2 regions of the Paenibacillus sp. JNUCC31 genome follow, and region 1 is predicted to be linked to the other one. Evidence: riboswitches for the same ligand, from Rfam matches in the RefSeq annotation. Region 1 holds a riboswitch; the other holds the start of a gene.
What was found. Region 1 has a riboswitch for cyclic di-AMP ahead of JNUCC31_RS22330 (HAD family hydrolase). Riboswitches for the same ligand answer to the same signal wherever they lie in the genome.
Positions count from the first base shown of each region.

Region 1 (4,214 bases):
TCAGCGATCGCGCTTAAGCTGCTCTTTAACATTCCCATGTTATATGGCGTTATTATTACCGCAGTTGATGTACTGGTCATTCTTCTGTTGCAAAATAAAGGTTTCCGCGCATTGGAATCCCTCGTCATTGTGCTGATGGCTACCATCGCCCTCTGCTTCGGTATTGACCTGTTTCTCGCTAAACCGGATATGGGCGGCGTCATGCATGGTTTTGTACCCAGTGCCGAGATTTTGCAAAATCCAGCCATGCTCTACATCGCTATCGGAATTATCGGTGCAACTGTCATGCCCCATAACCTGTATCTGCATTCTTCCATCGTGCAGACCCGTCAGATTGAACAGACACCCCAGGGTAAAAAAGAAGCGATTCGGTACTCCACCATGGATTCAACCATCGCTTTAACGCTGGCCCTGTTCATCAATGCAGCCATCCTGATTGTATCAGCTGCCGTGTTCCATAGTGCAGGCATGACCCAGGTTGCGGAAATTACAGATGCCTACCATCTGTTGACACCTCTGCTGGGTACCACCATTGCAAGCATCCTGTTCGGTGTAGCGCTGCTGGCTTCAGGCCAGAACTCAACACTCACCGGAACGCTGTCCGGGCAGATTGTAATGGAAGGATTCCTGAACATTCGTATTCCGGCCTGGCTTCGTCGTCTGGTCACACGCCTAATCGCCATCATCCCGGCTGTAATCGTTACAGCCATTGCCGGAGAGCACGGAACAGAGGAACTGCTCATTCTGAGTCAGGTTGTACTGTCGCTGCAGCTGCCCTTTGCCGTCATCCCGCTGGTGATGTTTACGAGTGACAAAAAAAGCATGGGGGCATTTGCCAATAAGTTATGGCTCAAAATCATCTCCTGGATCATTGCCGGAGTTATCGTTATCCTGAATGTGTATCTGATCATCCAGACCATTCTGTTATTCTAGGTAAGCGGCAACTAGCAATATTTTTCATAACTCAAAAAGGCTGATCCTCTCAAGTAACATATCTCTTGAGTCGATCAGCCTTTTGTATGGTGTTGGTGCAACTTGATCCTAATCCTAATCCATATCTATATCCATATCGATTAGATCTCATATAACGCTATAGGTTAATTGTCTGATTTCTGAGTTACCAACAACGGAAGTAGTTCCTCCAGTGATTCAATCGTCCAGTCGGGACGATCTTCGTCTGCAAGCTCTGGCTGAAATCTGCCATAACCCTGTAGAATTCGGATCGTATGCATGCCCAGCTTCTTGGCCGGAATAATATCATTATCAATCCGATCTCCAATCATAACCGCCTCTTTGGGTTTGCACCCTGCCTGTTTCAGCGCCACAGCATACAGTTCAGGATCAGGCTTGGACACTCCTTCTTCAGCCGAACAGGCCAGCACATCCACATACTTGCGCAAACCATAGCTATCCAGCCGACTCTCTGTTCCCGGGCTTTGATTAGCAATAATGCCAATCTTATAGTGTTGCGACAACGTCTGGAGAACAGAACTGGCTGACGCGAAGGGGCGCTCAAGCTCTTTGCGGAACTTCAGCTTCTCCTGGATCTGTTCGCGGTGCCCCTCATCACTGATTAGGGTTCGAATAGCCAATTTCATCGGCCATTGCTCATAATTTCGATAAGAGGCGGCAAATAGCTCCCGCACCGTCTGCATCTCCACCTGATAACCAAGCGCACAAGCCTCACGCACGAACTGACCGATAATATCATCCACCGGCTCCCATTCGTCCACGAGCGTATCCCCCACATCAAAGAACAACCATTTTATCCCACGTACTTCCGGCACGCCTATTCCTCCTCGTTAGCCACAGGAAATTCTTATCCCCATTTCCCAAACCATAAAAAAGAAGACCCACCATCATGCATGAGTCTCCTCAAGATTCCGTTTATTTATGATTTCAATTATAACAGGCAGCTGACACCGGATCAATCACAGGTATGGAACAGGAACAACAACTAAACACTACCCATTAAGCAGGAACCCCACTTCCCCATTTAAAGAGTACACAATCCGGTCAGCTCCCATCCCCCGATAGATCCCTTTCGGATGGCTCTGTTCTGTAATGACACACAAGGACTTGGATGTCCATGAGCGGCAGATTTGCAAATATCGACAGGTCAGGTTTAGGCTATTTTCAAAAATAAAAACATTGCCGACACTGCCTTGCGGCAAAAACCATTTCTGAGCTGCAGCCGTGTTCATGCGAATGACATGCTCCACACCGATTCTCCGGAGCCTGCGCTCTTCACCTGCACTGTTGGTCAGAACGGCAAACGGCATTTTTTTGTACATCAGCAATTTGATAAATTTACGTCCTGCTTCATTTGGAGCAGTCACTAAGATCATCTCTTTATCCATCATTCGTTCCTCCCTTGGCGTGAAAAGACAACAAAAAAGAAGCGTGGGGGACCAAGGCCTCCCGGACGCTTCTTCATTAATCCACAGCAAAAAGACACTATGAACCAGCGTACGGCTTGTTGCCTCTCCCTTTAACGCTTACGAGGTTAGCTGACGGATTCGGACGCGAGAGTCGCCCTATTTCCGGCTGTCACCGGAAAATTCACCCCATGGATGCCTACTGTCCTGGACAGTTCATCCTGTTGGTTCCCCCGTTTCCCACCCATGAATGAATGGAAACTCAGCGATTAAAACATCGTTCCTTTGTGAACATAATCAGAGCGATATTATCGTTTGTTTCGTTTTTCATGTAAAATTTAATTTAATTGGAATTACGATATGAATCATACACCCATGCCCTACCGGTGTAAAGTCTGTGCAGATCACCGAATCGGTGGATTTTTGCCATTTCACTTCAATAATAACGCTTACAACATATCCATTCTCTACCCATCTCGTCAAAGCTCTCTAATTCTCCCTTTAGCGAAATTCACATAGCTAATCATTCACTGTTCATACACGAAAGGCTTACATTGTGCTAAAATAAATTTAAATTTTGCAATATTTAATTGTCATCAATATAATAGGAGATAAGAAGAATATGAAATGGAGGCGATTCTCATATCAGTCTACGACTACAAAGTAAACACCCTTCGCGGTCAGGAAGTTGAAATGTCCAACTATCGTGACAAAGTACTGCTTATCGTGAACACAGCAAGTCAATGCGGTCTCACGCCCCAATTTAAAGGGCTGCAAGAACTTCAGGACAAATTCAAAGATTCCCCATTTGAAGTTCTCGGATTTCCAAGCAACCAGTTTGCACAGGAAAAAGGCTCTTCGGATGATATTGCCGAGTTCTGTCAGATGAACTATGGTGTCAGCTTCCCGATGTTTGAGAAAATCGATGTGAACGGTTCAAGCGCTCATCCTCTATTTCAGCATCTTACCAAAGAAGCACCGGGCGTACTTGGCTCCAAATCCATCAAATGGAACTTTACCAAATTTCTTGTGGATCAGAATGGACGTGTTCTGAAACGGTATGCCCCCAAAACAACACCTGATAAAATTGAAGCAGACATCAAAGAATTGCTTAAATAAGTTAAGGCCATCCGGACCCTGCAGACAGAATGAACCTGCAAACGGGGTAAACGGATGACCTTTTTTGTCTGAACCATTTATACTGTAAAAAGCCAAAAAAAGAAGCTCCCCGTATGGGAAGCTTCTTCTTCATCGTTCTTATGATGCGGTCGAGAGGACTCGAACCTCCACGGGCATACGCCCACTACCCCCTCAAGATAGCGTGTCTGCCATTCCACCACGACCGCATGTCGTAAATAATCGGCAACAGAATTGATTATACCCGGTTCATGTTTAAATGTAAAGCATTTTTAATATTATCCTTTCAACTGCGATTTTCCTTCCATAAATCGTATTATCTCGTCATTTTCTCCTATGAACCGCATATGATTAAATTTGATCTCGTTTAATATTCGATTCGGCTGATCCCCCCTACTTTTATAAGAGACAGACAACTCATTCACTTTTCCAAATATAACATTCATAGTTATATAAATTAACATTATAAGATTCCCAAATTTAAAAACCAAGAAACCATTGACAAAAAGCGGATATTTATGTGAATATATATATTATATAATTCGGATTTACACACATAAAGCGAACTAAAAAGGAGTTTAATGTTATTTAACATAACATTAAACGAACGTAGGAGGCGAAAGACTGTGAACCGTGGGAATAAGCTGCTCGATTACGTCAAACTGCTTGATTCCTCTATCCAGGTAGGAGGGTTCACCC
Region 1 covers NZ_CP062165.1:5,154,862-5,159,075, reverse strand. The annotation lists gene JNUCC31_RS22340 (Nramp family divalent metal transporter) at 1-933, shown strand, start outside; gene JNUCC31_RS22335 (HAD family hydrolase) at 1,098-1,787, opposite strand; gene JNUCC31_RS22330 (HAD family hydrolase) at 1,965-2,363, opposite strand; cyclic di-AMP (ydaO/yuaA leader) riboswitch at 2,481-2,656, opposite strand; gene JNUCC31_RS22325 (glutathione peroxidase) at 3,021-3,497, shown strand; tRNA gene JNUCC31_RS22320 (tRNA-Leu) at 3,642-3,724, opposite strand; gene JNUCC31_RS22315 (urease accessory protein UreF) at 4,142-4,214, shown strand, end outside.

Region 2 (4,214 bases), 750 kb from region 1:
TGTTATAGGCGGTGATTGATAATCCCGGGATCAGATAGATCCCGATCTTCTGCCCGTTATTATGGACATAATCAATGACCTCCTGAAATCCGTTCGGATAAAGAACAGTACTCGGAATAGGACGGCCATATTCATCCTCGTCCCCGTTCCAGCCAGCATCAATATTAATGTATTCATAGCCATGGGCCTGCAGCTTCTCACGCATGGCATCTGATTGCTTCTTAATGCTCTCGGCCGATGTCCAGTTACCCGCCCCGTCATACACCTGCATGCTGTAGCTGCTCCAGCCCATATACGGCTTTTGGGCGAGACTTTTATCTGCTGCTTGTGCCACATTACCTCTCGTCCCCATCATCCCGAACTGCACTGCCGCAATCACGAATACCATAAAACACATTGCCATCCTTTTTCCGATTCGTTTCAAATTATCCCTACCCCCTCTGAATTTGGTCATTCAAATCATGGTTGATAGCGCTTCCATACGAGAAAAGAATAGTGGATGCCTGAGGCACAGAATAGGTACAATTCGGTATTTTACGTACAAATAACCTGAATTAAAGGGGCAAACCGTCGCAGAACGAACATCTTTCCATTACTGGATAAATAAACAAAGGAAAACCTACTAAAAACGTAAACCAACAAAAAAAGGTTCCTGATGGCACAAATGCCATTCTAGGAACCTTTTTCACCTTACATATGATGCGGTCGAGAGGACTCGAACCTCCACGGGGGTAAGCCCACACGGACCTGAACCGTGCGCGTCTGCCAATTCCGCCACGACCGCGTATCTCATATCTCCGAGATATTATATCGCGGCGACAAGAAATAATATATCATGTGGAATAATATGTGTCAACAAAAAAAAAATTTTTTCATTCTATATTTAAAGCTGTATTCATCCATCATTTCATGTAAAACAAAAAACCAAGGCCAACACAGTTAACAAGCACTGTATTACCCTTGGTTTTGTTTGGATATTAAGTATGAGTCAAATTATTGTTATTGTTTATTTTATGATTCTGATTGAAATTGATGAAAAGCGTGAAAGAACTATATCTTGGAAGGCCAGTTACCGTACCAAGCATATCCGCCTCTTCTTTCCTTATCGATTTCGCTAAGCTTGTATTTCACAACCCCATCACGTCCTACGAAGATCGGTCTATCTGTTCCAATTTCGTAAAAACGAGCCCAAATGGGCGCTGCACCTGAATCAGCAACGAGTTTACTATCCCCGTTTTCTCTGACATATTTGTACCCTGTAATTTTCACTTTGTTGAACCAGGTTTCTGCCGCTTCGATTGAAGCTGTAATTTTTGAGTTTGACGGTCTTGTTTTCAAAAACTTCACAATCGTACTGCTCTCTCCAGCACTGAGAGAAGGCACTTCGTAAATTCTTGCTCCTGCAGGTTTAAGGGAACTGGAATCATGTTGCTGTCCCCATGCAGTCAGTTTGCCATTAGCGACAACCTGTGTATTCAGAATAGCGTCTACTCCTTTGGCAACTGATTTTTTACTGCGATCCGCAAGAGAGCTGTCGATGAATGAGAAGTCACCTTTGCGTGCACCTACTTCATCCAGCATGTACATGACATTAATCATGGCATCATCGTTGAAGGTGATGTGCTTGTGATAACCTGAGCTCTGGTATACTTGCGGCCATCCGCCATTGGAATATTGCATGTTTAGTAGAAAGTTGATTCCTTTGATGGCAGCAGCCGAATACCGCGGGTCATTAGTCTTCTTAAATTCCTTTGCTAATCTTCTGATTTCTGAGTATGTAGCTTTGTTATCAATCGTGGATTTTGCCCACTCGCCGCTTGTTTCCTTATAATCTTTCTTCCATCCTCCGTCAGCACGCTGATTTTTCAAGATATCAGCAATACTCGCTGTCGTTCCCGAGGCGTCTGCAGCAGATACCTTCGCAACTGGCTGATATACTATTCCAATAACAGACAGAACCATTGTACAAGCCATAACAAAGGATGCAAACCTTACTTTTGATTTAAACATCAGATTAGAACACCTCTCCCGATTCATTTTATGCAAACTGTTTCCCTGATCCTACCCTCCTTATATTTGATTATAAAATCAAACTTTTTCTTTTTATCCAATATGTGGATTGGATAAAACCATTCTATGCAAAACAATGAATTATGTCAATATTCACAACAACATGTAACAACTACTTTGATTCCTGTTAGTGTTATCCAAACCCTTGCGAAAAAGCAATTCATTGTCCAGTTTCTATCCATTTGAAACAGTTGTTACTTTTTTGTCATAGGTTAGATACGCACTTCCGAGTTTTTTCTACATGGAAAGCTGGAATTCCGTTAACATTGAGGTACTAAGAAGGGATTAAAACCCGTTTGACATTTTCGCATTTATGCAATATAGTTTCAAAAGGTTACAAAAACTTAATTATTCATTTGCCGAGTTTCATGTTTGAAAACGGGGGAACCATTTTGGGTGAATTATTCTTATACATAGGAAATATAGGGAACCTTCTACCGAACCCTTAGCTAACTCCGTAGGCATCGAAGGGAGAACATTGATTTTGAAAAAACTTATTATCTCCATTTTTGGAGCAGCAGTTCTATTTACATCCGGTGCAGCAAGCACAGAGGCAAGCAGTATTAACACCGTCGTTAACAACATGACTGGCATACCTTACAAATGGGGCGGCACGACAATGGCTGGATTTGATTGCTCTGGATTTATGAGATATATTTTCAACAAATATAGCATTGAATTACCACGCACTTCCCAGCAACAAGCTAAGGCCGGAACTCCGGTATCCAAAGCAAATCTGCGTACAGGTGACCTGGTATTCTTTAATACGATGGGCAACGGCATTTCACATACGGGTGTATATATCGGTGGCGGACAGTTCGCTCACGCTTCAAGCAGCAAGGGTGTCAGCATCACCCAATTATCCACCCCTTACTTCCACGATCGTTATGTAACAGCACGCCGGGTAACAGGGCAGTTTATGTATAATAAGATGCTTGGCAAAATATAAGTTGAACACGAAAGGGCTTCGGTTATTACCGAAGCCTTTTCTTTGTCTACATTGATTTTCTACAAATGCATAGGCATGATGTTATAATCAGGCTGCAATACATCTTTTTTAATGCAAGGCCTTCTGGACTCTCATCGCACCCTGTGACAGCGCATGACCGCCGCCTACGGCTCCAGCTACAGCAACCGTCTCCATAATCTCCTGGTCGGTCGCTCCTTTGGCACGGGCCTCTTCCGCATGGTAAAACGTACACACCTCATTGTTGGCGAACAATCCGATGCCCAGTGCAATCAGCTGTTTGGTCTTGGCATCCATCGCTCCTGCCTGAAAGCATTCTCCTGTGAACTCATGATAAGACTTCACCACGGAAGGCAGCACGTCGCTTAATTCTCCAATCTGGTCCTTATAGGCATGAACCTTATCATTCATTAGTGTCAAGGTTACCGCACATCCTCTCGGCTGATATGTTACAAGCTCTCACTGTACCTATCTTCTCTCCCGAGAGGTGCAATTATGCCAAATCATCCATGGTAAATGAACCTAAAAAGGCATGTCCTATTCTTCGAGCAGGCTCTTGCGTGGTTCGCTGAATAATTGATACCGATAATTCCGGTCGAGTTTGACCACACGACGATTCTGACGGCGAATGAGCACCTGCTCCCCGTCCCAGGCTACGACAATGCCCGTCACATCATTCGACTGAATCTCGTCTCGTACCACTCTTACTTTTTCACCCGATAAACGCAGTGCATCCAATTCTTCATCACTGATCATATTCCCGGCGCCTACTTTCCAAAAAATTATTTACAAAAAGAGACCTAAATGAAAAGTCATTTAGGTCTCACGTGACTGTATTGGACTGTCATGTCATTCGAAAGTATGTCCCGACTGAAAGTTACCGCTGCGCGTGCTCTTTGCTGTCGTTCTTCTCAAACCAAAAATCAAGCACTTTGGCGGACATCACACGTTCTTCAAGGTACTCCACTTGATGCGGTGTAAATTGTTCTTTCCAAGAGAAGGACAACTCTTCGCACAAGCCTACAATCGTCAGCAATTCTGACCAGGCAACGTAGCGTTTGTACCAGAAAAATTGAGGATGTTCAATCATATAGGGATAAAGGTCATCGAATTCCGTATGTTTACAATCCAGGGCACGTTCAAAATGAACTTTCGATTCCGCCAGCTTATCAATAAA
Region 2 covers NZ_CP062165.1:5,906,382-5,910,595, reverse strand. The annotation lists gene JNUCC31_RS26160 (X2-like carbohydrate binding domain-containing protein) at 1-424, opposite strand, end outside; tRNA gene JNUCC31_RS26155 (tRNA-Leu) at 701-784, opposite strand; gene pelA (pectate lyase) at 1,051-2,010, opposite strand; cyclic di-AMP (ydaO/yuaA leader) riboswitch at 2,418-2,549, shown strand; gene JNUCC31_RS26145 (C40 family peptidase) at 2,555-3,019, shown strand; gene JNUCC31_RS26140 (carboxymuconolactone decarboxylase family protein) at 3,128-3,457, opposite strand; gene JNUCC31_RS26135 (hypothetical protein) at 3,575-3,793, opposite strand; gene JNUCC31_RS26130 (hypothetical protein) at 3,915-4,214, opposite strand, start outside.
Region 2: linked by a shared signal. The riboswitch ahead of JNUCC31_RS26145 (C40 family peptidase) and the one ahead of JNUCC31_RS22330 (HAD family hydrolase) in region 1 are both predicted to bind cyclic di-AMP.